2 regions of the Streptomyces sp. AK010 genome follow, and region 1 is predicted to be linked to the other one. Evidence: riboswitches for the same ligand, from Rfam matches in the RefSeq annotation. Region 1 holds a riboswitch; the other holds the start of a gene.
What was found. Region 1 has a riboswitch for glycine ahead of gcvT (glycine cleavage system aminomethyltransferase GcvT). Riboswitches for the same ligand answer to the same signal wherever they lie in the genome.
Positions count from the first base shown of each region.

Region 2: it holds a riboswitch for glycine, as region 1 does, so the genes downstream of both, gcvP (aminomethyl-transferring glycine dehydrogenase) here and gcvT (glycine cleavage system aminomethyltransferase GcvT) in region 1, are expected to answer to the same signal.

Region 1 is NZ_JACHCX010000009.1:25,378-40,102, reverse strand. Features, by position in the region: gene HDC93_RS18585 (ABC transporter substrate-binding protein) at 1-788, opposite strand, end outside; gene HDC93_RS18580 (ABC transporter permease) at 797-1,795, opposite strand; gene HDC93_RS18575 (enhanced serine sensitivity protein SseB C-terminal domain-containing protein) at 2,139-2,939, opposite strand; gene HDC93_RS18570 (enhanced serine sensitivity protein SseB) at 3,098-3,886, opposite strand; gene HDC93_RS18565 (AAA family ATPase) at 3,988-4,656, opposite strand; glycine riboswitch at 4,879-4,978, shown strand; gene gcvT (glycine cleavage system aminomethyltransferase GcvT) at 5,138-6,274, shown strand; gene gcvH (glycine cleavage system protein GcvH) at 6,378-6,755, shown strand; gene glyA (serine hydroxymethyltransferase) at 6,764-8,026, shown strand; gene HDC93_RS18545 (L-serine ammonia-lyase) at 8,115-9,482, shown strand; gene HDC93_RS18540 (MFS transporter) at 9,582-10,991, shown strand; gene HDC93_RS18535 (glycoside hydrolase family 25 protein) at 11,137-11,694, shown strand; gene HDC93_RS18530 (NAD(P)-binding domain-containing protein) at 11,696-12,358, opposite strand; gene HDC93_RS18525 (EF-hand domain-containing protein) at 12,535-12,747, opposite strand; gene HDC93_RS18520 (hypothetical protein) at 12,807-13,022, opposite strand; gene HDC93_RS18515 (GNAT family N-acetyltransferase) at 13,012-13,689, shown strand; gene HDC93_RS18510 (YncE family protein) at 13,656-14,725, opposite strand, start outside.
Region 2 is NZ_JACHCX010000038.1:47-14,771, forward strand. Features, by position in the region: partial or broken rRNA gene rrf (5S ribosomal RNA) at 1-49, shown strand, start outside; gene HDC93_RS36605 (CDP-alcohol phosphatidyltransferase family protein) at 159-767, shown strand; gene HDC93_RS36610 (mannose-1-phosphate guanyltransferase) at 882-3,377, shown strand; gene HDC93_RS36615 (DUF881 domain-containing protein) at 3,476-4,390, shown strand; gene HDC93_RS36620 (small basic family protein) at 4,387-4,719, shown strand; gene HDC93_RS36625 (DUF881 domain-containing protein) at 4,725-5,654, shown strand; gene HDC93_RS36630 (FHA domain-containing protein) at 5,716-6,669, shown strand; gene HDC93_RS36635 (MerR family transcriptional regulator) at 6,723-7,460, shown strand; gene HDC93_RS36640 (bifunctional nuclease family protein) at 7,545-8,018, shown strand; gene HDC93_RS36645 (MerR family transcriptional regulator) at 8,314-8,997, shown strand; gene HDC93_RS36650 (DNA polymerase IV) at 9,154-10,608, shown strand; gene HDC93_RS36655 (PRC-barrel domain-containing protein) at 10,527-10,901, opposite strand; glycine riboswitch at 11,015-11,110, shown strand; gene gcvP (aminomethyl-transferring glycine dehydrogenase) at 11,286-14,171, shown strand; gene HDC93_RS36665 (molybdopterin-binding protein) at 14,239-14,658, opposite strand.

The DNA.
Region 1 (14,725 bases):
CACTGCTTGTTGCGCACGAGGGTGGCGCCGCGGCCCTCCTCGTAGGACTGGAACTGGTACGGGCCGGAGGACTGGATGGCCTGCACGTACTTCGCACCGGTGTCCTTCGCCTGCGGCACGGGGGCCGTCTGCGAGAACGTCGCCAGGTAGTCGAAGTCGGCGAACGGCTGCTTCAGCTTGAAGACGATCGTCCGGTCGTCCGGCGTCTCGATGGACTTGAGGCCATCGGCGGACTTGTCCTTGTAGGGACCCTGGTACTTGTCGCCACCCTCGAGGTACGCCTTGAAGTACGTCGGGCCGTTGGACAGTGCCTCGGGCGCGAAGTTGGAGCGCTCGATGGCGTACTTGACGTCCTTGGACGTCACCGGGGTGCCGTCCTGGAACTTCACACCCGCACGCAGCTTGTACGTCCAGGTCTTGGCGTCCGGGCTGGCCTTGCCGAGTCCCTCGGCGAGGTCCGGCACAACCTCCAGGCCTTCCTTGCCCGCCGCCGGCTTGAACGTGGTGAGCGTCCGGCCGTAGAGGCGGGAGAAGTTCTGCACCCAGCCGTAGTACGTGTTGCCCGGGTCGAGGGAGTCCGGCACGTCCGAGTGCTCGTACGTGGCCGTCCCTCCCTTCTTGTCCGACGCGTTGACGATCGAGTTCAGCGCGGCGTCCTTCTTGCCGTTGCCTCCCCCGTCGTTGTCGTCACCTCCGCCGCCGCACGCGGCAGCACCCAGCGACAGTGCCAGGACCGACGCAACGCCGGCGGTCACCCTTCTCGTCTTCACCTGAGGAAGCCCCCTCATTCGATGGATCACTTGCTGCGAGGGTCGAGGGCGTCACGCAGCCCGTCACCCAGCAGGTTGAAGGCCAGGACGGTGATGAAGATCGCCAGTCCGGGCACGAACATGTACTGCGGATCAGCCGTGTAGAGATCCACAGCGTTGCTGAGCATGCCGCCCCAGGAAGCCTGCGGCGGAGCGATACCGACGCCGAGGAAGCTCAGCGCGGCCTCGAACAGGATGTTCGTCGGGATGATCAGCGTCGAGTAGACGAGGATCGGCGCGACGAGGTTCGGGAGAAGCTCCCGGAACAGGATGTACGGGCCGCGTGCCCCGAGGCTCGTGGAGGCCTCGATGAACTCCCGCTTGCGCAGGGTCATCGTCTGGGCCCGCACAATGCGGCCGATGTACGGCCAGCTGAAGAAGCCGATCACGAAGATCAGCACACAGATGCGCAGCGGCAGGCCTTCGAGGCCGAAGAACCCGTCCTGCACCGAGGCGGAGATCGAGATCGCGAACAGCAGCAGGGGGAAGGCCAGGAACGTGTCCATGAGCCTGCTGATCACGCTGTCGATCCAGCCGCCGTAGTAGCCGGCGACGACACCGAGCACGGTGCCGATGCACACGGACAGCAGCGTGGCACCGCCCGCGACCAGGAGGGAGACCCAGGAGCCGTCGATGATGCGGGCGAGCATGTCACGGCCGTACTGGGGGTCCACGCCGAGCGGGTGGTCCCAACTCATTCCTCCCCAGCCGCCCTTGGGGGCGAGCAGCGCGGGGTCGATGAGGTCCTGGTTGAACTTGTTGGGATCGAGGTTGAAAATCCACTGGATCGGCTTGGAGAACACCGCCATGAGCACGAGCAGGATGACGACGACGCCTCCCGCCATCGCCACCTTGTCCCGCTTGAAGCGCATCCAGGCGATCTGGGTGAGCGAGCGCCCCTCGATCTGGCTCTTCTTGACCCCGGAGAGCACGGCCTCGGGCTGTGCTCCGGCTTCCGCCCCGGTGGTCTCGATGGGTGCGGTCACGGTGCGATTGACCCCTCTCGGGCCGGCGATCGCCGAGCCCCTGGCTGCCGCTGTAGCGGTTTTGTTTGTCTCGTACACAAGACCGACCCGGCCCGTGTCTTGCGGGGAGTCTTCAACGCTTTGGCGATCTGTTGCCAGACTTGGCGATGAATGGATGCGTAAACGTGATGCTGTCCGGGGGGTTCCGTTATCCGGACAGCGGGTAGCGGGGGTCGGACGCGCCAGGACAGGTGGATTTTAGGACATCCTTGCCCTTTCCGCCCCTATCTACGCGCGGAGAGCTGAGCGGTTGTCGCGTTCGAGGGGTGGTGCGAGGGGGGCTACGGGGGCGACTTCGAGCCGGTCAGTACCGGCCCTGCGCGGGAGGGTATCCGTAGCCGGAGACCGGGGCCTGGACGGGGGCGGTGGCGTGGGCCTCGCGGTCGTAGAACGGGCGGGCCTTCGCACGCAGCCACATGGCCACCGGGTCGTGTTCGTCGGACATGGCGACGGTCGACACGGGAAGCCCGTCCGGCACGGCGCCGAGGGACTGCTGCATCATCGCGCGCACGGAGTCCACGGCCGGCGGCGAGGTGTCGTACACATCCAGTCCGATGGCGAGGTACGGCGCCCCGAGGGCGGGCTGCACCCAGGCCCGGCGCAGCGAGCGGACGGCGGGGGTGCGGTGGGCGTTCTGCGCGAGCAGGGCGTAGAACTGCGGGATCTCGATGGCGGGTTCGGACAGCCGCAGGGGGCCGGCGGGCTGGCGGTCCAGGCCCGTGGCGATTCTGCGCAGGTCGAGCCAGGGGATGCCGACGCCGCCGCCGGGGGCGTGCGGGTTGAGCCAGAGGCCGTGGTGGTCGGGGTAGAGGGCGCGGGCGACGTCGACTCCGTCGACCACCTCGCAGGAGCGGTTCCAGCCGCTGGCGGAGAGCTCCTGGGCGGAGGTCACGCAGGGGGCGTAGCCGTAGCCGTCGACATCCATGTTTCCGTACTGGGCGTCGGGGGAGCCGGCCTGCCCGTGCCACAGGAGCATCCAGATCTGGCCGCTGTGCGGGGTCGCGAGCGCGCGCAGGAGTGCCTCGTAGGCGTCGTAACGCCCGGGCGTGACCTGGCGCAGCATGTGCTCGACCTGTCCGGCCGCGGCCGTGCCGCTCGCGCTCACCTTTACCGCCCCTTCGTACAACGCCTCGACGGTGCCCTAGCTTAAGCCCGCACGGGAGCCCGGGGATTATGCCGCCGGGCGGGTGCGGGTCGAGTGTGGTTGATCGCGCCCGCGCGCCGGAGCCGCCGATACGGCCTCGCGCCCCTGGGGCGGCTGCCCTACCGCTGGTAGAAGGGCCGGACCCGCTCCCGCATCCACGCTCCCACCGGGTCCTCCGCCACGTCCAGGAGGACGAGGTTGACCGGCCAGGGGGCCGGGACCGCGGTGACGGCCCGGGTGAGGGCGTCCAGGGGGAGGGCGCGCAGGTCGCCTTCCCACTGGGAGAGTTCGACGCCGACGAACATCACCGGTTCGGCGGTCTCGATCGCGGCGAGGCAGCGGCGGGCCGTGACGACGACGCCGGTCGCCTCGAACTCGGCGGAGGCGGCGGCGAGGAAGTCCACCGGGTCGTCCTGCCAGTCGGGCTCGAAGAGGCGGACCCGGCCGCCGCTCGCGGGACCGTCCAGCGGCGTCCGGCCGGCCCGGCACAGCTCGGCCACGGCGGGCGGCGGGAGCGGGATGCCCACCACACCGCCCGGGTTGACGGCTATGCCGGCGTGCGGGGGCAGGCCGCGGGCGAACTCCACGGCGGGCGCGATCGTGTACGACATGTGGGAGCCGACGACCTGGCGGAACTGCTCCTCGGAGCTGAACACCGGCACGAACGCCTGGCCCTCGATCTCGATGCCGGGCAGGTCGAGGGGGCCGCTGTGCGGGCCGCCGCCGCTGGGCAGCGGGATCCACACGAAGCTCCGGCCGAGCACCTCGACGATCCGCCCGCCGGCCGCCGGTCCGGCGCCGAGGGAGGCCGAGAGCACCTCCTCCAGCTCGTTGCCGGGCCAACCGCCGTGCGGGTGGGTCTGCGTCTGCGCCGGGAAGTCCGCGGAGAAGTCCGCCGGGATGTCCATCTGCCTACCGCCTGCCTGGAACCACTGCTGTGGCTCAAAAGGCTAACGGCTGACGGGCGCCCGGGGCATCGGGAACAGGGCCGGTGCGATACGGCGCGGGCTCAGCCCGTGAAGCCGATTCTGTGCAGGGTGTTCGCCGTGTCCCGGTCGGCGAGGACGGCCGAGCCGCAGCCGCTGGGGAGGTCACCGCGCTCCACCGCGCGCATGAGGCGGTTGCTCGCCGCGCGGTGACGCAGGAACGCGTAGCGCGAGACGCCGCGGCCTCGGTCGCGCTGACCGGCCAGGGCCTGCTCGGGGGTGACGTCGAGGAGGAACAGATGGAGCGTGCCGCCCCGGCGGCGGGCCTCGCGGGCGAGCCAGCGGCGGACCCAGGCCTGGGCTCCGCAGTCGTGCACGACGACGCCCTCCCCGGTGCGCAGGGCGCGGCGCAGCCCGGCGTAGTGGGAGAGGCGGACGAGCGGGCGGTAGAGCGCGTACGGCAGGGCGCGCGGCATGCGGCGCTCCCAGCGGTCGCGGGTGTCCTGGGAGTCGATGCGCCGGCCCGGCACGGTGCGCCGCATCAGCGTGGACTTGCCGCTGCCGGGCAGGCCCGTGACCACGACGAGGTCGCGGGGGCCGAACAGCAGCGCGTGCGGGCCGCCTTCGGGGCGGTCGCGCAGGTCGCGGACGACCGGCGCCGGCGCCGGGGCGCGGACCGCCCGGACCGGAGCGGCGGCCGGCTGCTCGGGCAGCGCGATGCCCGTCGTCGCGTACGCGGTGGTCCTGTTCACCGTGATCGTCCTCCCCTGGGGCCAGGTACGGAGTCCCATCCCCGCCGAGTGTAAAGAGAAGGTAATGCGGCAGGCCTCTCATTTACGTTCTCGTCCTGCAACAGGGCTGCTACAGGTCGCTGTGTCCGGCGCGCGGGACTCGTGCACTCCCTGTGAAAGGTCCCCCTGCCGCGCCGGAAGGATGCGTGCAATGATGTGCGCGCCAACTGCATACCGGCCGTTTGAATCCGCGCGGGAGAGTCCCCGGCATCGCAAGAGCTGGGGCGCCGAAGGAGCAAGTCCCTCCCTTGAATCTCTCAGGCCCCGTTACCGCGCGGGCGAGGCACATCTGAAAAGCGGGCCGCCCCCTGTCCTCGACGGGGACGCGGCTCCACCCAAGGTGCAAGCCATGGACCCGTGCGGTCATGGCGAACCTCTCAGGTTCCGATGACAGATGGGGAGGAACGACCTCGCCCGTCATTGCCCTGGGAGACGACCGACCGTGAGCAGTACAGGAGAACTCCGTCACACCGCGCTCGATGCCCTGCATCGTGTCCTCGGTGCGACGATGACCGATTTCGCCGGCTGGGACATGCCCCTGCGCTACGGCTCCGAGCGCGACGAGCACATCGCCGTGCGCACGAAGGCCGGCCTCTTCGACCTCTCCCACATGGGCGAGATCACCGTCACCGGGCCGCAGGCCGCCGCGCTGCTGGACTTCGCCCTGGTGGGCAACATCGGCGGCGTGAAGCCGGGCCGGGCCCGCTACACCATGATCTGCCGGGCCGACGGCGGCATCCTGGACGACCTGATCGTCTACCGGCTGGGCGAGACCGAGGCCGCTTCTTCTGAATACATGGTCGTCGCCAACGCCTCCAACGCCCAGGTGGTGCTGGACGCGCTGACCGAGCGCGCCGCCGGCTTCGACGCCGAGGTGCGCGACGACCGGGACGCCTACGCGCTGCTCGCCGTACAGGGTCCCGAGTCCCCCGGGATCCTGAAGTCCCTGACCGACGCCGACCTCGACGGCCTGAAGTACTACGCCGGGCTGCCCGGCACGGTCGCGGGCGTCCCGGCCCTGATCGCCCGGACCGGCTACACCGGCGAGGACGGCTTCGAGCTCTTCGTGAAGCCCGAGCACGCCGTCGAGCTGTGGCAGGCCCTGACCAAGGCCGGCGAGGGCGTCGGCCTCGTCCCGTGCGGGCTGTCCTGTCGCGACACGCTGCGCCTGGAGGCGGGCATGCCGCTGTACGGGCACGAGCTGTCGACCTCCCTCACGCCCTTCGACGCCGGGCTCGGCCGGGTGGTGAAGTTCGAGAAGGAGGGCGACTTCGTGGGCCGCGAGGCCCTGCGCGAGGCCGCCGCCCGCGCCGAGCAGAACCCGCCGCGCGTCCTGGTCGGCCTGATCGCCGAGGGCCGCCGGGTCCCGCGCGCCGGGTACGCCGTCGTCGCCGGCGGCGAGGTGATCGGCGAGGTCACCTCCGGCGCCCCCTCCCCCACCCTCGGCAAGCCGATCGCGATCGCGTACGTCGACCCCGCGCACGCCGCGCCCGGCACGAGCGGCGTGGGTGTGGACATCCGGGGCAGTCACGAGCCGTACGAGGTCGTGGCGCTGCCGTTCTACAAGCGCCAGAAGTAGACACTGGCCGAAGGGCCGCGGCAGCGACCCCGTGCCCGTCGCCCCAGCTCACCAGCAGTCCCCCCTTCCACAGCACTCCCGCGCGTACAGGAGAATCCAGGCCATGAGCAACCCCAAAGAGCTGCGCTACAGCAAGGAGCACGAGTGGCTGTCGGCCGCCGAGGACGGCGTGTCGACGGTCGGCATCACGGAGCACGCGGCCAACGCGCTCGGCGATGTCGTGTTCGTCCAGCTTCCCGAGGTGGGTGACTCCGTGTCCGCCGGCGAGACCTGCGGCGAGCTGGAGTCGACCAAGTCGGTGTCCGACCTGTACTCCCCCGTCTCCGGTGAGATCACCGAGGTCAACGAGGACGTCGTGAACGACCCGGCGCTGGTGAACTCGGCCCCCTTCGAGGGCGGCTGGCTGTTCAAGGTGCGGGTCACGGACGAGCCGGGCGACCTGCTCTCCGCCGACGAGTACACCGCGTTCTCCGCGGGCTGAGGAGTCGTATGTCCGTCCTGAACACACCCCTGCACGAGCTCGACCCGGCGGTCGCCGCCGCGGTCGACGCCGAGCTGCACCGCCAGCAGTCCACGCTGGAGATGATCGCTTCGGAGAACTTCGCTCCGGTCGCGGTCATGGAGGCGCAGGGCTCGGTCCTCACCAACAAGTACGCCGAGGGCTACCCGGGCCGCCGCTACTACGGCGGCTGCGAGCACGTCGACGTGGTCGAGCAGATCGCGATCGACCGCATCAAGGAACTGTTCGGCGCCGAGCACGCCAACGTCCAGCCGCACTCGGGCGCCCAGGCCAACGCCGCCGCGATGTTCGCGCTGCTCAAGCCGGGCGACACGATCATGGGTCTGAATCTCGCGCACGGCGGGCACCTGACCCACGGCATGAAGATCAACTTCTCCGGCAAGCTCTACGACGTCGTCGCCTACCACGTGGGCGAGGACGGCCGGGTCGACATGGCCGAGGTCGAGCGGCTGGCCAAGGAGTCCAAGCCGAAGCTGATCGTCGCCGGCTGGTCGGCCTACCCGCGGCAGCTGGACTTCGCCGCGTTCCGCCGGATCGCGGACGAGGTCGGCGCGTACCTGATGGTCGACATGGCCCACTTCGCCGGGCTGGTCGCGGCCGGGCTGCACCCGAACCCGGTGCCGCACGCGCACGTGGTCACCACCACGACCCACAAGACCCTCGGCGGCCCGCGCGGCGGTGTGATCCTCTCCACGGCCGAACTGGCCAAGAAGATCAACTCCGCCGTCTTCCCCGGTCAGCAGGGCGGTCCGCTGGAGCATGTGATCGCCGCCAAGGCGGTCTCCTTCAAGGTCGCCGCCTCGGAGGACTTCAAGGAGCGCCAGCGCCGTACGCTGGAGGGTGCCCGCATCCTGGCCGAGCGTCTGGTGAAGGACGACGTCCGGGCCGTGGGCGTGGACGTCCTGTCCGGCGGCACGGACGTGCACCTCGTCCTGGTCGACCTGCGCCACTCGGAGCTGGACGGCCAGCAGGCCGAGGACCGCCTCCACGAGGTGGGCATCACGGTCAACCGGAACGCGATCCCGAACGACCCCCGTCCGCCGATGGTGACGTCCGGTCTGCGGATCGGCACGCCGGCGCTGGCGACCCGGGGCTTCGCAGCCGAGGACTTCGCGGAGGTCGCGGACGTCATCGCCGAGGCGCTGAAGCCGTCCTACGACGCGGAGGCCCTCAAGGCCCGGGTGAAGGCCCTGGCCGACAAGCACCCGCTGTACCCGGGTCTGAACGCGTAACGAAGAACCCTTTCGGGCGCCGCGCCCGCCACCAGCGGACGCGGCGCCCACCCCCCTCTGCACCACCCATGTAGTCAGGAGTTCCCCCGTGGCCATCTCGGTCTTCGACCTGTTCTCGATCGGCATCGGCCCGTCCAGTTCCCACACCGTCGGCCCGATGCGGGCGGCCCGGATGTTCGCCCGGCGGCTGCGCAACGAGGAGCTGCTGGCCCCGACGGCGAAGGTCCACGCGGAGCTGTACGGCTCGCTCGGCGCCACCGGCCACGGCCACGGCACGCCCAAGGCGGTGCTGCTCGGCCTGGAGGGCGACTCCCCGCGCACGGTCGACGTGTCGAGCGCGGACGAGCGGGTGGAGGCGATCAAGACCGGCGGGCGGCTGAACCTGCTCGGCGAGCACGAGATCGCGTTCTCCTTCGACGACGACATGGTCCTGCACCGCCGCAAGACGCTGCCGTACCACGCCAACGGCATGACCCTGTGGGCGTACGACGCCTCGGGCGCCGAACTGCTGACGAAGACGTACTACTCGGTCGGCGGCGGCTTCGTCGTCGACGAGGACGCGGTCGGGGCGGACCGCATCAAGCTCGACGACACCGTGCTGAAGTACCCCTTCCGCACGGGGGACGAGCTGCTGCGCCTGACCGAGGAGACGGGGCTGTCCATCTCCGCGCTGATGCTGGAGAACGAGCGGGCCTGGCGCACCGAGGAGGAGATCCGCGAGGGCCTGCTGGAGATCTGGCAGGTGATGCGGGACTGCGTGGCGCGCGGACTGTCCCAGGAGGGCATCCTGCCGGGCGGCCTCAAGGTGCGCCGCCGGGCCGCGAACACCGCACGCAAGCTGCGCTCCGAGGGCGACCCACTGGCCCTCGCCATGGAGTGGATCACCCTGTACGCCATGGCGGTCAACGAGGAGAACGCTGCCGGCGGCCGGGTCGTCACCGCCCCCACCAACGGCGCCGCCGGCATCATCCCGGCGGTCCTGCACTACTACGTCAACTTCGTGCCGGGCGCCGACGAGGAGGGCGTGGTCCGCTTCCTGCTCGCCGCGGGCGCGATCGGCATGCTCTTCAAGGAGAACGCCTCCATCTCCGGCGCCGAGGTCGGCTGCCAGGGCGAGGTCGGCTCCGCCTGCTCCATGGCCGCGGGCGCCCTGGCCGAGGTCCTCGGCGGTTCGCCCGAGCAGGTCGAGAACGCCGCCGAGATCGGCATGGAGCACAACCTCGGCCTCACCTGCGACCCGGTCGGCGGCCTGGTCCAGATCCCCTGCATCGAGCGCAACGGCATGGCCGCGGTCAAGGCCGTCACGGCCGCCCGCATGGCGATGCGCGGCGACGGCTCCCACAAGGTGTCCCTGGACAAGGTCATCAAGACGATGAAGGACACCGGCGCGGACATGTCGGTGAAGTACAAGGAGACAGCCCGGGGCGGGCTGGCGGTGAACATCATCGAGTGCTGAGCCCGGCGCGGACGTCTTGCCATGCGAGACGTCCATACCGGAAATCAAGACGGCTGACATCGTTGCAGCGCCCATGTTTCATAGGTGAAAGACCGAACGATGCCCGCACCAGCCACCGGTTCAGCCCCGGCGCCCGTCAACCCGAGGTCCCGCGTCCTCGTCGCCAGCCTCATCGGCACGACGATCGAGTTCTACGACTTCTACATCTACGCGACCGCCGCGGTGCTCGTCTTCCCCCAGCTCTTCTTCCCGAGCAGCGACCCGACCACCGCGCTGCTGTCGTCCTTCGCGGTGTTCGGCGCCGCGATGGTCGCCCGCCCGATCGGCGCCGTCGTCTTCGGGCACCTCGGTGACCGCCTCGGCCGCAAGAAGACGCTCGTCGTCTCGCTGCTGACCATGGGCATCGCCACGTTCCTCATCGGCGTCCTGCCCACCTACGCCCAGGCCGGCTGGGTGGCCACCGCGCTGCTCGTGCTGATGCGGCTCGCCCAGGGCTTCGCGCTCGGCGGCGAGTGGAGCGGTGCCGCCCTGGTCGCGACCGAGAACGCCCCCCGCGGCAAGCGCGCCCTGTACGGCACCTTCCCGCAGCTGGGCGCCCCGCTCGGCTTCATCATCGGCAACGGCCTGTTCCTGGGCATGGGCGCGCTCCTGCCGTCCGCGGCCGGCGCCGACCCCTCGCAGCCCTCGGAGGCCTTCGTCAGCTGGGGCTGGCGTGTGCCGTTCCTGTTCTCCGCCGTGATGGTCGCGATCGGCCTGTGGGTGCGCTCCCGGCTCGTCGAGTCGGCGGTCTTCGCCAGGACCCGCGAGTCCGGCGGGGTGCGGCGGCTGCCGCTCGCCACGGTGGTGCGCAGCCACGGGAAGCAGCTCGTCCTGGGCACCTTCATCATGCTGGCGACCTACGTGCTCTTCTACCTGATGACCACGTTCTCGCTCAGCTACGGACGGGCCGCGAAGGACGCCGCCGTGCCCGGACTGGGGTACGGCTACACGACGTTCGTGCTCATGATGATCTTCGGCGTGCTGTTCTTCGCCGCGTTCACCCTGGTCTCCGGGCCGCTCGCGGACCGGTACGGGCGGCGCGCCACCCTGATCTGGATCACCGCCGCGATCGTGGTCTTCGGGCTGGTCTGGGAGCCGCTGATCGAGCTGGGCACCCTCGGCGTGGTGCTGTGGCTCGTGCTCGGCTTCACCCTGATGGGCATGACCTTCGGCCCCATGGGCGCGCTGCTGCCGGAGCTCTTCCCGACCAGCGTGCGCTACACCGGCTCCGGCATCTCGTACAACGTCAGCTCGATCCTCGGGGCGGCTCTCGCCCCGTTCATCGCGGTGGCGCTGTGGGAGACCGGGGACGGCTCGCCGTGGCTGGTCGGTGTCTACCTCTCGGCGATGGCGGTGCTGACGCTGATCGCGCTCCTGCTCGGCAAGGAGACCAAGGACGTCTCCCTGGACGACCGGGAGGCCGTCGCCGACGAGCCGGCCCGCGCCCCGGCCGGCTCCCCTGCCCCCTGAAACAACCGACCGCCAAACCCACCGGCGTTCACCACCGCCGGGCCGCGAGCCACCTCACGCCCGGCGTACGGCCGCCCTCGCGGGGCATAACAACATCCCCTGACCCGAGGGAACTTGAGCCCCACCCGCCCCAGAGGGAGCCCCCATGCTGCGCGGCATCGACGTGAGCGCCTACCAGTCCTCCTCCTACGGCACCGACGGCCTCTCCTTCGTCTTCGTCAAGGCGACGGAGGGCCGTTCCTACGTCAATCCGAAACTCGCCGCCCAGACCAGACGAGCCCGTGACGCCGGGCTGGTCGTCGGGTTCTACCACTTCCTGTGGCCCGGCAACCTGACCGCCCAGGCCGAGTACTTCGTCAGCAAGGCCTCCGAGCGGGCGGGCGACATCCTCGCCGTCGACTGGGAGAACACCAGCAACGGGACGCACGCGAGCAACGCGGAGAAGGACCTGTTCATCAGGAAGCTGAAGGACCTTCGGCCGAACAACCGGGTGGTGCTCTACTGCAACCGGCACTTCTGGCTCGACATCGACACGACGTCCTATACGGGCGACGGCCTGTGGATCGCCGACTACGTCTCGGCGGGCAAGCCCCGCATCAAGGCCAAGTGGCGTTTCCACCAGTACACCGACGACCCGCTCGACAAGAACGTGGCCGACTTCGGGAGCAAGGCGGCGCTGCGGAGGTGGGCGGAGGACGCCTGACCTAACCGCTGAACTCCGGCGTGCGTTCCGGGGACGCCTCCGCCAGGGCCTTCGTGACCGCCCCGACTCCGCCGCGCAGGCCGTAGACCGGGGTGCCGGGCTGCTGGCGCCAGGAGTCGTCGATGCCGCCCGCGTCGACGGTGTCGAAGCCGAGGGCGTCGATCAGGTCCCGCACCGCGCGCTTGGCCGTCTCTTCGTCGCCGGCCACCGGGAGGGCCATGCGGCCGGGGTCGCCGGCGGGGAGCGGGCGGTCCAGGATGTCCTGGGCGTAGGTGCCGTTGAAGGCCTTGACGACCGGGTGGCCGATCCGGCGTTCCGTCCAGCGGCTCTCGGTGAGGCCGTCGTCCTCGATCTCCGCGATCCTGCCGTCGCGCTGCCGCGGGTAGTAGTTGCCGGTGTCGATGACCGCGACGCCGTCGGCCGCGCCGTCGAACAGGCCGGCGGGAAGGTCCGGGACCGCCTTCAGCGGGATGGTGACGACGACGATCTCGGCACCCCGCGCCGCCTCTGCGACGGTCACGGGCGTCGCGCCGGTCTCCTCCGCCAGGGCCGTGAGCGTCTCGGGGCCTCGGGAGTTGGCGACGGCGACGTCGTGCCCGAGGGCGGTGAGCCGCCGGGTCAGATTGCCGCCGATGTTGCCCGCTCCGATGATGCCGATCTTCATGTTCTCGCCTTGCCCTTCCGGAGATGAACAGCGCCGCGTGAAGCCCTGGTGACCAGGGTCAACCTCGGGGGCAAGTGGGCTATTCCGGTCCGGGAAGGGTCTCCGCCCGGGCACCGCGAGGGGCCCGGTCCGAGGATCGTGGACCGGGCCCCTTCGCGCGCGGGTGAGCCGGAGGCCTACTTGTTCAGGTAGGCCCAGAACTCGTCGAAGCTCAGCTGCTTGTCGCCGTCCAGGTCGCGGGTCTTGATGACGACCTCGGCGACCGACTCGGTGACGTTCCAGTCGCCCGACTTGGCCAGGGCGCTCTTGAACTCGGCAGCGGTGATGAATCCGTCACCGTCCGTATCGATCCGCTCGAACTGCTTGCGTGCTTCCTCGATGTCCGCCACCGATCCGCCCCTCATCTCGTGCCGTGCTTCCTGCTGGCGCAGGTCTGACGCAGGTCAGATTAACCGGCCGTGCGGGCCTGCAGCGCGGCGACCACCCAGGCGAACTCCTCGTCGTAGGTCGGCTGGGGGTCGAGGCCGTTGACGTTGGCCTGTAGTTCGCGGTAGCGGGCGACCCGTATGTGGGCGGCCGCCGTGAGGCGTTCGAGTACGACGGCCCGGTCGAGTCTGGACCTTCCAGCGGGTGGAGACTCAAGGAGCGCGGTGGTGACGGACACTCTGGCGGACGTCCTCGACGCGGCGGCGCGGGGCGTCTTCCCGCCGGCGGACGGCGGGACGACGATCGTGCCCCAGCCCTCGGCCCGGGACGCCGGGGTCCTCGCCTTCACGGCCCATTCGGTCGTCTTCACGGACGAGGACCCCGACTGGGTGCGCGGCGTCCTCGCCCGCACCGAGTGCGACGCCCTCGCCGCCACGATGAACGCCCGTTTCCTCACAGCCCTGATGGACCGGACGGGGCGTACGTCCGACACGGTCGACGTGCTGCTGACGGGTACCGCGCTGCCCGGGGAGCCGCCCCTCGCGCTCACGGAGGTCGACGGCCCCGGGCATCCGCGTGTGGTGTCCGCGACGCGGCGGCGGGACGGCGTGCGCGGGTGGACGACGGACGGCGGAGTGCTCGTGCCGGGCCGCGGGGTGGCCGGGCGCTGGGAGGTCGTCGTCGAGGTGGAGGAGGGGGCGCGGCACCGCGGGGTCGGGCGGCGGCTGGTGTCCGCGGCCCGGCAGCCGGCCGGGGGCGCGCCGGTGTGGGCGCAGGTGTCGGCGGGGAACGCCCGCAGTCTGCGGGCGTTCCAGGCGGCCGGACACCGGCCGGTGGGATCGGAAGTCCTGCTCGTCCCCGGAGCCGGGCGTCACCGGAAGACACCGGTGTGGCCGAGCGAGTAGCGGCCGGGCTGCGGGTAGACCGCGAGGCCGTGCGGACCGCTGCCGACCGGGATCCGGGCGAGCTGGATGCCGGTGCGGGTGTCGACGGCGTACACCTCGGCGTCGTAGCGGCCGGACAGCCACAGCACCTTGCCGTCGGCGGAGACGCCGCCCATGTCGGGGCTGCCGCCGTCGGGCAGCTTCCACTTCTTGGTCAGCCTGCCCTGGGTGAAGTCGAAGACCGAGATGGTGCCCTCGCCGCGGTTGGTCACGTACATCTCGCGGGAGTCGCGGCCGACGTAGAGGCCGTGGCAGCCCCTGCCGGTGGGCATCAGGGTGGGTTCGGTGAAGGTGTCGCCGTTCAGGACCCACATGCCGTGGGCCATCATGTCGGCGATGTAGAACCTCTTGCCGTCGGGTGAGATCTTCACGTCCTGCGGCATGGCGCCTTCGAACGGCAGCCGCTGCTGCCCGACGACCTCCATCTTCTCGGTGTCGACCTTGAGCAGTTCGCCGCTGAACTCGCAGGAGACGATGAAGTAGCGGCCGTCGAGGGAGAAGTCGGCGTGGTTGACGCCGTAGCAGGAGACCGGGACGGTCTTCTTCACCTTCATGGTGTGCGGGTCGCGGAAGACGAGCTCGCGGTCGAGGGAGGCCATGACGACGGCGTACCTGCCGTTGGGCGTGAAGTAGAGGTTGTAGGGGTCATGGACCTCGACGTCCTTGCCCGCCTTGCCGGTCTTCGGGTCGATCGGGGTGAGGGTGTGGCCGCGGTTGTTGTTGACCCAGAGCGTCTTCAGGTCCCAGGAGGGCACGACGTGCTGGGGCTGCCGGCCCACCCGGATCGTCTCGGTGACCTCGTACGTCTTCGGGTCGATGACGGTGACCGTGTCGGACTCGGTGTTGGGGACGTAGACCCGGGACGGGAAGTCCTTGACCACCGGGGACAGCTTGCCCGGACGGTCGGCGGCGTACACGTCCTCGGGGTCCAGGACGGGCGGCATGCCCGGCAGGCCCTTCACGGGCTTCTTCTCGGGCGGGGCGGGCACGGCGGCCT
Region 2 (14,725 bases), on a different contig from region 1:
CGATGGTACTGCAGGGGGGACCCTGTGGGAGAGTAGGACGCCGCCGAACTCCTTTTATAGCTCTGGCTCTTGGGTGTACAGCCCAAGAGCCAGAGCCTTTTTGCGTTGAGGTAAGGTCAGGGAGCATCGTTGGCTCGTTTCCCACAGGAGGCCCCCGGGTGGAGGTTCAGGAGACTCGCGTCCAGACGGACCGTGTGCTCACCATCCCGAACATCCTCAGTATGGCCCGCCTCGTCGGCGTGCCCGTCTTCCTGTGGCTGATCCTGCGTCCTGAGTTCGGTGGGCCCAAGAGTGACGGGTGGGCCCTTCTGGTACTGGCCCTGAGCGGCGTCAGCGACTATCTGGACGGCAAGCTCGCGCGGCGCTGGAACCAGATCAGCAGCCTCGGCCGGCTCCTCGACCCCGCGGCTGACCGGCTCTACATTCTCTCGACCCTGGTCGGCCTCACCTGGCGGGAGATTCTGCCCCTCTGGTTGACCGCTGTACTTCTGGCGCGGGAGCTCGTTCTGCTGGTGATGGTGGGCATCCTCCGCCGGCACGGCTATCCTCCGCCCCAGGTGAACTTCCTGGGTAAGGCCGCCACCTTCAACCTGATGTACGCCTTCCCCCTGCTTCTGCTCAGTGACGGAAGCGGCTGGATCTCGTCACTGGCTGCCATTTTCGGATGGGCGTTCGCCGGATGGGGTACAACGCTGTACTGGTGGGCAGGAGTCCTCTACGTGGTACAAGTCCGCCGCCTGGTCCGTGCGGACGCCATGGCCGATTGAACTCTCGGATGGTCCTGCTGCCGTAGCGGAGCGATGGCCCGTGCTGGATAAGTGAGGGACAATCCTGGCGGGGGAAGTCGGCTAGACCGTCTCTTTGAGGAGGACGCTTCCGACATGAAGGCCGTCGTGATGGCCGGAGGTGAAGGCACACGCCTTCGCCCCATGACCTCAAGCATGCCCAAGCCGCTCCTGCCGGTGGCCAACCGGCCGATCATGGAGCATGTTCTTCGGCTGCTCAAAAGGCATGGGCTCAACGAAACAGTCGTGACTGTCCAGTTCCTGGCTTCGCTCGTCAAGAACTATTTCGGTGACGGCGAAGAGCTCGGTATGGAGCTCACCTATGCCAATGAGGAGAAGCCACTCGGTACCGCCGGAAGCGTCAAGAACGCCGAGGAAGCGCTGAAGGACGATGCCTTCCTCGTCATCTCCGGCGATGCGCTGACGGATTTCGACCTCACCGAGCTCATCAATTTCCACAAGGAGAAGGGTGCGCTGGTCACGGTCTGCCTGACGCGTGTGCCCAATCCGCTGGAATTCGGGATCACCATTGTCGACGAGGAAGGCAAGGTGGAGCGCTTCCTCGAGAAGCCCACCTGGGGCCAGGTCTTCTCCGACACCGTGAACACCGGCATCTACGTGATGGAGCCCGAGGTCTTCGACTACGTCGAGCCCGATGTGCCCGTCGACTGGTCCGGTGACGTCTTCCCGCAGCTCATGAAGGAAGGCAAGCCCATCTATGGCTACATCGCCGAGGGCTACTGGGAGGACGTCGGCACGCACGAGAGCTATGTGAAGGCGCAGGCCGACGTCCTGGAGGGCAAGGTCGACGTCGACATCGACGGTTTCGAGATCTCCCCTGGCGTGTGGGTCGCCGAAGGAGCGGAGGTCCATCCGGACGCCGTTCTCCGTGGACCCGTCTATATCGGTGACTACGCCAAGGTCGAGGCCGGCTCCGAAATCCGTGAGCACACCGTCGTAGGCTCCAACGTGGTCGTCAAGAGCGGCGCGTTTCTGCACAAGGCCGTCGTCCACGACAACGTCTACGTCGGACCCCACAGCAATCTGCGCGGCTGCGTGGTCGGTAAGAACACCGACATCATGCGTGCGGCGCGGATAGAAGACGGGGCAGTCATCGGTGATGAGTGCCTGATCGGTGAAGAATCGATCGTCCAGGGCAATGTTCGGGTCTACCCGTTCAAGACCATCGAGGCCGGCGCCTTCGTCAACACCTCGGTGATCTGGGAATCCAGGGGCCAGGCGCACCTCTTCGGTGCCCGTGGTGTCTCCGGCATCCTCAACGTGGAGATCACGCCGGAACTCGCGGTGCGTCTCGCGGGCGCGTACGCCACGACGCTGAAGAAGGGCTCGACCGTCACCACGGCCCGGGACCATTCGCGTGGTGCACGTGCGTTGAAGCGGGCGGTGATCTCCGCGCTGCAGGCCAGCGCGATCGACGTGCGGGACCTGGAGAACGTGCCGCTGCCCGTGGCCCGGCAGCAGACCGCGCGCGGCAGTGCGGGCGGCATCATGATCCGTACCACGCCCGGTGTGCCGGACTCCGTCGACATCATGTTCTTCGACGGGCAGGGTGCCGACCTCTCGCAGGGGAGCCAGCGGAAGCTGGACCGGGTGTTCGCGCGGCAGGAGTACCGCCGAGCCTTCCCCGGTGAGATCGGTGACCTGCACTTCCCGGCCAGTGTCTTCGACTCGTACACCGGGTCGCTGCTGCGCAACGTCGACACCACCGGGATCGCGGACTCCGGCCTGAAGGTCGTCGTGGACGCGTCCAACGGAAGCGCGGGACTGGTGCTGCCGAGCCTGCTCGGCAAGCTCGGGGTCGACTCGCTGACGATCAACCCCGGTCTCGACGAGTCCAGGCCGACCGAGACGGCCGACATGCGGCGGTCGGGGATGGTGCGGCTCGGGGAGATCGTGGCGTCCTCGGGCGCCGCGTTCGGTGTGCGGTTCGACCCCGTCGGTGAGCGGCTGTCACTCGTCGACGAGAAGGGCCGGATCATCGAGGACGACCGGGCGCTGCTCGTGATGCTGGACCTCGTCGCCGCCGAGCGGCGCAGCGGACGGGTCGCGCTTCCGGTGACCACGACCCGGATCGCCGAGCAGGTGGCGGCGTACCACGGGACGCAGGTCGAGTGGACGACCACTTCTCCCGACGACCTCACGCGCGTCGGCGGCGAGGAAGGGACGATCTTCGGCGGTGACGGCAAGGGCGGCTTCATCGTCCCCGAGTTCAGCAGCGTGTACGACGCCACCGCGGCCTTCGTGCGGCTCATCGGACTCGTGGCGCGGACGCAGCTCACACTCAGCCAGATCGACGCGCGCATTCCGCGGGCGCACGTCCTGAAGCGCGATCTGGCGACCCCGTGGGCCGTCAAGGGGCTCGTGATGCGGCGGGTCGTCGAAGCGGCCGGAGATCGTTTCGTGGACACCACGGACGGTGTGCGGGTGGTGGAGACCGACGGCCGCTGGGTGATGGTGCTGCCCGACCCGGCCGAGGCCGTCACCCACCTGTGGGCCGAAGGGCCGGACGACGCTTCCGCGCAGGCCCTGCTGGACGAATGGTCGGCGGTCGTGGACAGCGCCGGCCGGTAGAACGGGCTGCACGCGTGCGTGCCGGACAAGTGTCCCCAACGGGGCCTGTCCGGCACGCCGGTGGGGCCGTTCGGAGGTAGTGCTCGCGACGTGCGACGATGTGCGGCATGCCGCAGCAACCCCCCATTCGGAGCACACCCACGCGGCCCCGGCGTCCGGACGCGTCCATGTCGTTGCTCACCAACGTCATGGACCACAGCCTCGACGACGGATACGCCGAGGCCGCCGAGCGCAAGAAGGCGGCGGGCGCCAGCGGCATGCCGAAGACGCTCAGGGCGAAGCTGGGGCTCGCCGCCGGACTGGTGCTCGCGGCCCTGGTCGTGACCGTCGGAGCGGCGCAGGCGCGGGTTGCCGCGCCGGTCGTGGCCAAGGAGCGGGAAGAGCTGGTCGACCGCATCGACCGGGAGACCGAGGCGGCGGACAAGCTGGAGGACTCCGTCGACGAGCTGCGCGGGGACGTGAGCGCACGGCAGCGCGAGGCACTGAAGCACAGCGGTGGCAGCGCGGGCTCCGATCTTGTGGGCCTCCTGTCCGGCGCGGTCGCGGTGCACGGCCCCGGTGTGAAGCTCGTGGTGAACGACGCCAAGGAAGCCGCCTCGGGCGGCGATGGCGACCCGCGTGAGACCTCCGGTTTCTCCGACACCGGGCGGGTGCGTGACCGGGACATGCAGCGCGTGGTCAACGGGCTGTGGGAGTCGGGCGCCGAGGCCGTCTCGATCAACGGGCAGCGGCTGACGGCGCTGTCCGCGATCAGGGCAGCGGGGGACGCCATACTGGTCGACAACAAGCCGCTGGTACCGCCGTACACGGTGCTGGCGGTGGGGGACGGGCAGCGGCTGAGCACGCGGTTCCAGAACAGTGCGGACGGGTTGTATCTGAACGCGCTGCAGGAGAACTACGGCATCAGGACAGGCATCTCCGTGGAGGACGACCTCCGGCTGCCTGCCGCACCGAGTGTGACCGTACGTACAGCACAGCCGAGCATTGAGAAGAGCGAGAAGGGCACATCGTGATCGCCGTACTGGGCCTCGTCGTGGGAGTCGTGGCCGGCCTGTTGGTCCGGCCTGAGGTTCCGGCGGTGGTCGAGCCTTATCTGCCGATCGCCGTCGTGGCGGCGCTCGACGCCGTCTTCGGCGGTCTGCGGGCCATGCTCGACGGCATCTTCGACGACAAGGTCTTCGTGGTGTCGTTCCTGTCGAACGTGGTGGTGGCCGCGCTGATCGTGTTCCTGGGCGACAAGCTGGGCGTGGGCGCCCAGCTGTCCACCGGTGTGGTGGTCGTCCTCGGCATCCGGATCTTCTCCAACGCCGCGGCGATCCGCCGGCACGTGTTCCGGGCGTGAGGCCGATGAGCGAGCACGAGGACAAGCCCGCCGAGGAGCGGGGCGACGCGCGCGACGACAGCGCCGGGTTTGGGAACGGGCTGCGCAAGGAGCTGCCCCAGGAGGTGCCCGCGGCCGCGCCCGCCGCCGAGGAGACTCCCGAGGAGCCGGAGCGCAGGCAGGCAGGGGAACCACAGCAGGCGCCGGAACCGAAGCCGGACCCCGAGCCGCGGCTGACCGGGCGGCAGCGGCTGGTGCAGGGGGTGTGGCCGCCGCGTGTCACCCGGGCACAACTCATCGTCGCGGTGCTGCTCTTCGGTCTCGGATTCGGGCTGGCGGTGCAGGTGGCCTCGAACAGCGACAGCGACAGTGCCCTGCGTGGCGCGCGTCAGGAAGATCTTGTTCGCATCCTCGATGAACTGGATGACCGTACTCAACGTCTTGAGGACGAGAAGCAAGGTCTCGAGAAGCAGCGCGACGAGCTGGAGAACAGCTCTGACCAGGCCGAGGAGGCCCGGAAGCAGACGATCGAGAAGGAGAGGCAACTCGGCATCCTCGCGGGCACGGTGGCCGCGCAGGGGCCCGGCATCACCATGACGATCCAGGACACGAAGGGGACGGTCGAGGCGGACATGCTGCTCGACGCGATCCAGGAGCTGCGCGCGGCGGGTGCGGAGGCGATCCAGGTCAACGGCGTACGGGTGGTCGCGAGCACGTATCTCACGGACTCGGGCAAGGGTGTGGGCGTCGACGGGAACAAGATCAACGCGCCCTATCGTTTCAAGGTCATCGGCAAGTCGCAGGACCTCGAGCCGGCGCTCAACATCCCCGGAGGTGTGGTGCAGACTCTCGAGAAGGAACAGGCCACCGTCACGATCGAGCGGTCCACCGACATCGTTGTGGACGCCTTGCGAGCAGCGAAGCGGCCTGACTACGCTCGGTCGTCGTCGCAGTGAACCGGGGGTGCATGGGCGGCGTTCGGCGAGGGCATGAGGTTGCGGGGGGTCGGCGCACCGAATGGGCGGTGCGTGGTGGAAACTGTCTGGTGCAGACGGACGTTGTCAGGATGTCCGGGTCGGCCAGAGTGTTCAGTCAGGGTTCGTCCTGCCCCACGGGCGGGTCTGTTTCGGTCAAGGGGAATCGCCCGTGAAGTTGTTTGCGAAGTTGTTCGGCAAGAGCGCGCGAGAAGGCAGCGACAATGCGACCGCTCGCCATCGCGCACAGCCTGACGCGGAGGGCCAGCGGCCGCTGTTCCGGGACCAGGTCGGCGGCCCGGGCGGCGATGTTTCCGGTGGTCAGGGCGCGCCGTCGGTTGACCCTGCGCAGCCCGGCGGCATAGGTTTCGGGCAACCGTCAACCTCAAGTGCGGGTGGAGGGTTTTCCGACCCGTATGCGTCCAACGCCCCCGGTGGGCAGCCGCGGCAGGAGGATCCGATGTCGGCCCTGGTGTGTACGAGGTGCGGTAACCGCAACGCGGAGAACAGCCGTTTCTGCTCCAACTGCGGCGCGCCGCTGAGGGCGGGGGCTGCGCCGGAGCGTCCGTCCGAGACGACCTCCACAATCTCCATCTCCGGTCTCGAGGCCTACGACAGCGAGACCACCGGCCAGACGCCGATGCCGACCCTGTCGCCGGAGGCTCAGGCCGCCGTCGACGCGCTGCCGCTGGGCTCCGCGCTCCTGGTGGTGCGCCGCGGGCCGAACTCGGGCAGCCGCTTCCTGCTGGACGGCGACCTGACCACGGCCGGTCGGCACCCGCAGAGCGACATCTTCCTGGACGACGTGACGGTGTCCCGGCGGCACGTGGAGTTCCGCCGTGGCCAGGACGGGTCGTTCACGGTGGCCGACGTGGGCAGCCTGAACGGCACGTATGTGAACCGGGAGCGGATCGACCAGGTCGCCCTGAACAACGGCGACGAGGTGCAGATCGGCAAGTACCGGCTGGTCTTCTACGCCAGCCAGCGGGGCTACTGACCGGGCTCGGTCCGGACAGGCCTCGGCGAAGGTCCATCCGTCAGGGAAGGTCCATGCTTCAAACACCGAGCGGCGGTGCCGGACACGGCACCGCTGCCACGGACAGGGGGCTGCTGAGCATCGGCGCGGTGCTGAACGCGCTGCGCGACGAGTTTCCCGAAGTGACCATCTCCAAGATCCGCTTCCTGGAGTCGGAAGGGCTCATCGAGCCGCAGCGGACCCCGTCGGGGTATCGCAAGTTCAGCGCCCATGACGTCGAACGCCTCGGTCACGTCCTGAGGATGCAGCGGGACCACTATCTGCCCCTGAGGGTGATCCGGGAGCACCTGGAGGCCATGGAGCGCGGTGAGGCCTTGCAGCTGCCGGTCGTGGGGCGTCAGCGGGACGGTGTGTCCGTCTCCGAGCCGCCCGAGGGGCCCACAGCGGCCAGGATCGGGCGGGATGAGCTGCTCGCCGCCGTCGGCGTCGACGAGCAGGAGCTCAAGGAGTGGGAGTCCTACGGCCTCCTCACTCCACTGGAGGACGGGGCGTACGACGCAGAGGCGGTCACCGTCGCCCTGCTCGTCGTCGAACTCGGACGGTTCGGCATCGAACCGCGGCACCTGCGGCCCATGAAGGCCGCCGCGGAGCGGGAGGCCGGTCTCGTGGACCAGGTCGTGGCCCCGCTCAGGCGGCACCGCAACCCGCAGACCAGGGCCCATGCCGAGGCCCGGACCAAGGAGCTGGCGGGGCTCACGGTGAAGCTGCACGCCGCTCTGGTGCAGACGGCGCTCGGGGTACGACTGCCCTGAGGCGGCCGGCTACCAGGGGCCGGATCAGGCGCCCTGTCCCGGCCCGACTACCCAAACGTCCCGAGCACGGCCTAGGGTTGCTGTGTGAACGAGCTCGATGTCGTAGGTGTCCGGGTCGAAATGCCCTCCAACCAACCGATCGTGCTGCTGCGTGAAGTGGGAGGCGACCGTTACCTCCCCATTTGGATCGGTCCGGGGGAGGCGACGGCGATCGCCTTCGCCCAGCAGGGGATGGCTCCCGCGCGGCCGCTGACACACGACCTGTTCAAGGACGTGCTGGAAGCCGTCGGCCAGGAGCTCACGGAAGTGCGCATCACGGACCTGCGTGAGGGCGTCTTCTACGCGGAGCTGGTCTTCGCCAGCGGCGTCGAGGTGAGCGCCCGCCCGTCCGACGCCATAGCACTCGCGCTGCGCACCGGGACGCCGATCTACGGCAGTGACACGGTGCTCGACGACGCCGGTATCGCGATCCCGGACGAGCAGGAGGACGAGGTGGAGAAGTTCCGCGAGTTCCTCGACCAGATCTCTCCGGAGGACTTCGGCACCAGCAGTCAGTGAGCTGCTCGAGGAGCGGCAGCGGTCGGAACAGTCGTGTGGGCGGCCCGACGGACGGTGTGGTCCGTGACCGGGCCGCCCGCCGTTTGTGTCATGGGCGAAATGCCCGCATGTGCCGGTGGCGCGTGAGAGCGTCATACGGTTCTCGCCGGACGCATTCGGCTAGCCTTTCCCCGCGGTGGGGCACGGGAAACCACTCTCAGGGTGATTATCACTCGGCGTGGCGAGTGTGGCGATCGTTGACGCACCCCTGGTGACTGCCTACCGTCGAGAAGGCAGGTCAAGGACGGAGGTCGGCGTGAGAAGCAGCGGCGACGGTACGGCTGGGGGCGGCCCCGAGCGCAGTCTCAGGGCGAGCGGTCCGTACCCTCCCCCCGGCTCACGGCCCCTGCCGGGCGGGGGGTGCCCCCAGCCCGGTGGTGCGGCCGATCACGCTCCGCAGCGACCGACAGCGGTGCCGAGCAGCGGAGGGACGACGTCCATGGCGTCCGAGCAGATCGGCTATCGCGGCCCCACGGCCTGTGCGGCCGCCGGTATCACCTACCGGCAGTTGGACTACTGGGCCCGCACGGGGCTCGTCGAGCCGAGCGTGCGTCCCGCCTACGGGTCGGGGACGCAGCGGCTGTACAGCTTCCGGGACGTGGTCGTCCTGAAGATCGTCAAGCGGTTCCTCGACACCGGGGTGTCGCTGCAGAACATCCGCACGGCCGTCCAGCACCTCAGGGAACGCGGTTTCAGTGATCTGGAGCGCATGACGCTGATGAGCGACGGCGCGACGGTCTACGAGTGCACCTCGCCCGATGAGGTTCATGCCCTGCTCCAGGGCGGCCAAGGGGTGTTCGGGATCGCCGTGGGCGTGGTGTGGCGGGACGTCGAGAGCGCCCTGTCCCAGCTGCACGGTGAGCGCATCGACACCGGCGAGACCCTGGTGGGGCCCAACCCGGCGGACGAGCTGGCGCGCCGCCGGAACCGGGCCGTCTGATCCGTCGGGCGGCGCGGGATGTACGCGGTCGCAGGAGGAGGGACGTTTCCGCGCCCGGCCGTAAGCTGGTGCCAGGGGGTACCACAACGGCTTCCGGTGGGGCGTCCGGGGTTGCCGCGCGGGGCGTTGTCAGTGGCGTAGGGCAGCATCGGAGTTGTGAGAACCGCGCCCACGATCCTGCATCTCGACATGGATGCCTTCTTCGCTTCGGTGGAGCAGGCGTCCAAGCCGAGTCTGCGGGGGAAGGCCGTGGTCGTGGGCGGGCTCGGGCCGCGTGGGGTGGTGGCGACCGCGTCGTACGAGGCGCGGGTCTTCGGGGTGCATTCGGCGATGCCCATGGGGCAGGCCCGGCGGCTCGCTCCCAACGCCGCGTATCTCGTGCCGCGCTTCACGCTCTACAAGTCGATCAGCGAGCGGGTGATGGAGCTGCTGCGTGCGCTGTCGCCTCTGGTGGAGCCGCTGAGTCTGGACGAGGCGTTCGTGGACCTGGAGGCCGGGGGAGTGGCCTGGGACGAGCCGTCGGCGCGGCTGGCCGGGGTCAAGCTGCGCGCGGACATACGGGCCGTCACGGGTCTCACGGGGTCGGTGGGGCTCGCCGCCTCCAAGATGCTCGCGAAGATCGCCTCGGAGGAGGCCAAGCCCGACGGGCTGGTGGTGATCGAGCCGGGGACCGAACGGGCGATGCTCGGGCCGATGCCGGTGCGGACGCTGCCCGGGGTGGGGCCGGCGACGGGGGACCATCTGAGACGGGCCGGAATCACCACGGTCGAGGAGATCGTCGAGGCGGGCGAGGACGAACTGGTCCGGCTGCTGGGGAAGGCGCACGGGCACGGTCTGTACGCCATGGCCCTGGCGCGCGACGACCGGCCGGTGGTGGCGGAGCGCGAGACGAAATCGGTGTCGGTCGAGGACACCTACGACGTGGACATCCATGACCGGACGCGGGTCGGGCTGGAGGTGCAGCGGCTCGCCGAGCGCTGTGTGCGCAGGCTGCGCGGGGCCGGGCTGTCGGGGCGGACGATCGTGCTGAAGGTGCGGCGGTACGACTTCTCGACGCTCACCCGGTCCGAGACGCTGCGCGGGCCCACGGACGATCCCGCGGTGATCCGCGAGGCGGCGGCCAGACTGCTGGACTCGGTCGATACGACCGGTGGGGTGAGGCTCCTCGGGGTGGGGGTCAGCGGCCTCGCCGACTACACGCAGGAGGACCTGTTCGCCCAGGCGGCGGGGGAGCGGGCGGTCGCGGAGCGTCCGGTCGAGGAGCACGCCGCGGCGGCGGCCGAGGAGCAGCCGTCGCTCGCCGAGCGGCGGTGGCCCGCCGGGCACGACGTGCGGCACGCCGAGTTCGGGCACGGATGGGTGCAGGGCAGCGGCCTCGGGCGGGTCACCGTACGGTTCGAGACGCCCGACTCGGAGCCCGGGCGGGTGCGGACGTTCCGGGTCGACGATCCGGACCTGGAGGCGGCGGATCCGTTGCCGTTGGTGTTACGGGGGCCGGATGGGGGAGGCGGCGTGCCCGGGGCGGAGTCTCAGGCCGTCTCGTCGGTGCCCGCGAGCTTGCCGAAGTCGTGGTCCGGCAGCGGGGGCGGGGCAGCGACGTCGAGGCCGTAGTGGTGGTAGAGCTGCAGTTCCTGCTCGGGGGAGAGGTGGCGGCCCACGCCGAAGTCGGGGGCGTCCTTGATCAGAGCGCGTTCGAAGGGGACGTGGAGGGCACCCTCGATCAGTTCGCTGGGCTCCAGGGGGACGAAGGCGTCCCTGCTGAACAGGCCGGTCCGTATGGCCGCCCACTCCGGTTCGCCGGTGGCGTCGTCGAGGTAGACCTCGTCGATCGTGCCGATCCTGGTCCCGTTGCGGTCGAACGCCTTGCGGCCGATCAGGTTGCGCGGATCGATATCGGTTCGCACGGGCCCTCCACATGGTCGCACCTCATTCGTAAACACTACAAAACGGTACAAGTGGGGATGCGGCCACTCGAAGGTTCGTGCGTTGACCTCGCTGGTACGCTAGCAACGGCTGTTGACCCCGCGCGGGAGAGTCCTCCAGACATCATCGGAGGCGCCGAAGGAGCAAATCCTCCCCGGAATCTCTCAGGCTCACGTACCGCACGGACGAGGTCACTCTGGAAAGCAGGGCGGGTGTCGACGGCGTCCGCTCTCACCGACGGTGAAAGCCGGAGGCCTTCGGGCGATCCGGTGAAGCTCTCAGGTTGAGATGACAGAGGGGGAGGCCGTCCGGGTACCCGTGCCGTGGTGCCCCTCGCAGGTCGTGTCGACCAGGAGGCCTCCGTAATGACCGCCCACCGCATTCCGCTCTCCGAGCTCGAAGAGGCAGTCCCCTTCGAGCAGCGCCACATCGGCCCCGACCACGAGGCCTGCGCCAAGATGCTCGCCCAGGTCGGCTACGGCTCGCTGGACGAGCTCACGGCCGCCGCGGTTCCGGCCGTGATCAAGAGCGCCGAGGCACTGGACCTCCCGGGTGCCCGCAGCGAGGCCGAGGTGATCGCCGAGCTGCGCTCCCTCGCCGACCGCAACCAGGTCCTCGGCTCCATGATCGGTCTCGGCTACCACGGCACGTTCACGCCGCCGGTCATCATGCGCAACGTCATGGAGAACCCGTCCTGGTACACGGCCTACACGCCGTACCAGCCGGAGATCTCGCAGGGCCGGCTCGAGGCGCTGCTCAACTTCCAGACCATGGTCGCCGAGCTGACCGGGCTGCCGACCTCGGGCGCCTCCCTGCTCGACGAGGGCACCGCGGCCGCCGAGGCCATGGCGCTGTCGCGGCGTCTGGGCAAGAACAAGAAGGGCCTGTTCCTGGTCGACGCGGACACCCTGCCGCAGACCATCGCCGTGATCCAGACCCGCGCCGAGCCGACCGGCGTCGAGATCGTCGTCGCCGACCTCAGCGAGGGCATCCCCGCCGAGATCGCCGAGCGCGAGATCAACGGCGTGCTGCTCCAGTACCCGGGTGCCTCCGGCGCCGTGCGGGACATCAAGCCGGTCATCGACCGGGCGCACGAGCTCGGGGCGCTCGTCACCGTCGCCGCCGACCTGCTGGCGCTGACGCTGCTGAAGTCGCCCGGTGAGCTCGGGGCGGACATCGCCGTCGGTACGACGCAGCGCTTCGGCGTCCCCATGGGCTTCGGCGGACCGCACGCCGGCTACATGGCGGTCCAGGACAAGATGGCGCGCAGCCTGCCCGGGCGGCTCGTCGGCGTGTCGGTGGACGTCGACGGCAACAAGGCCTACCGGCTGGCGCTGCAGACGCGTGAGCAGCACATCCGCCGTGAGAAGGCGACCAGCAACATCTGCACCGCGCAGGTGCTGCTGGCCGTCATGGCCGGCATGTACGCCGTCTACCACGGCCCGGAGGGCCTGAAGGGCATCGCGCGGCGCACCCACCGGTACGCAACGGTCCTGGCCGCCGGGCTCGCGGGCGGCGGCGTCGAGGTTGTGCACGGGGCGTACTTCGACACCCTGACCGTGCGGGTCGAGGGCCGGGCCGCCGAGGTCGTGGCCGCCGCCCGGGACAACGGGGTCAACCTGCGGCACGTCGACGCCGACCACGTCTCGATCGCCTGCGACGAGACCACCACGCGCGCCCAGCTGCGCGCCGTGTGGGCCGCCTTCGGTGTCGAAGGTGTCGTCGAGGCGCTGGACGCGGCCGCCGAGGACGGGCTTCCGGCCGCGCTGCTGCGGACCGACGACTACCTGACGCACCCCGTCTTCCACCAGCACCGCTCCGAGACCGCCATGCTGCGCTACCTGCGCAAGCTGGCCGACCGCGACTACGCGCTCGACCGGGGCATGATCCCGCTGGGCTCCTGCACCATGAAGCTCAACGCGACCACCGAGATGGAGCCGGTCACCTGGCCCGAGTTCGGGCAGTTGCACCCCTTCGCACCCGCCGAGCAGGCCGGGGGCTACCTCACCCTCATCCACGAGCTGGAGGACCGGCTCGCCGAGGTCACCGGCTACGACAAGGTCTCCCTCCAGCCGAACGCCGGGTCGCAGGGCGAGCTGGCCGGTCTGCTCGCCGTCCGCGGGTACCACCGGGCCAACGGGGACGAGCAGCGCACCGTGTGCCTGATCCCGTCGTCGGCGCACGGCACCAACGCCGCCAGCGCCGTGATGGCCGGCATGAAGGTCGTCGTCGTGAAGACCGCCGAGGACGGCGAGATCGACGTCGAGGACCTGCGGGCCAAGATCGAGCAGTACCGCGAGCAGCTGGCCGTGCTCATGATCACGTACCCGTCCACGCACGGTGTTTTCGAGGAGCACGTCGCCGACATCTGCGCGCAGGTGCACGAGGCGGGCGGGCAGGTCTATGTCGACGGGGCCAACCTCAACGCGCTCGTCGGGCTCGCCAAGCCGGGACACTTCGGCGGCGACGTCTCGCACCTGAACCTGCACAAGACCTTCTGCATCCCGCACGGCGGCGGCGGTCCCGGCGTCGGCCCGGTCGCGGTGCGCGAGCACCTCGCGCCCTACCTGCCGAACCACCCGCTGCAGCCCGAGGCCGGCCCGAAGACGGGCGTCGGGCCCATCTCGGCGGCCCCGTGGGGCTCCGCCGGCATCCTGCCCATCTCGTGGGCGTACGTCCGGCTCATGGGCGGCGCGGGGCTGAAGCGGGCGACGCAGGTGGCCGTGCTCAGCGCCAACTACATCGCCAAGCGGCTGGAGCCGCACTACCCGGTGCTCTACACCGGCCCCGGCGGTCTCGTCGCGCACGAGTGCATCATCGACCTGCGGCCGCTGACCAAGGCGACCGGCGTGAGCGTCGACGACGTCGCCAAGCGGCTGATCGACTACGGCTTCCACGCGCCGACCATGTCGTTCCCGGTCGCCGGGACGCTGATGATCGAGCCGACCGAGTCGGAGGACCTGGCGGAGCTGGACCGCTTCTGCGAGGCGATGATCGCCATCCGCGCGGAGATCGAGAAGGTCGGCTCCGGCGAGTGGCCCGCGGAGGACAACCCGCTGCGCGGCGCCCCGCACACCGCCGGCGCGCTCGCCGGGGAGTGGGAGCACGCCTACAGCCGTGAGGAGGCCGTCTTCCCGGCCGGGGCGTCGACCGCCGACAAGTACTGGCCGCCGGTGCGCCGCATCGACCAGGCCTACGGCGACCGGAACCTCGTCTGCTCCTGCCCGCCGCTGGACGCGTACGAGGACTGACGACCGGCCGACCGGTCACAGGGAGGGGCTCCGCGGTGCGGGGCCCCTCCCGTCGTGTACGGGCGAGTCATGCGGTGGCGAGTGACACCTCGGTCGCCTTGATCAGCGCGACGACGGGGGTTCCGGGCGAGAGGGCCAGGCCCTCCGCGGCGTCCCGGGTGATGGCGGCGGTCAGTTCGCCGCCCTCCACCGTGACGCGGACGGATGCCATCGCCTCGCCGGCGGCCAGGCCGGTGACCGTACCGGGGAGCTGATTGCGGATCGACAGGCCCTCGATGGGCGCGGTCGCCAGGGAGACCTCCGTCGACTTCATCAGGGCGCGTACGGCGGTGCCCGGGGCGAGACGGAGGTCTTCCGCGGCTTCGCGGGTGATCGCCGCGGTGAGGTCCTGGCCGCCGGCGAGGCGGACCGTGACCGTCGCCATGGCCTCGCCCGGGGTGACGGCGGTGACGGTGCCGGGGAGCTGGTTGCGGATGCTCAGGCTCATGAGTGCACGGTAGCCCGGTGGGGGTGTTCGGCCTGGTATGAGATTGTCTGCGTCGCCTCGGCCCGCG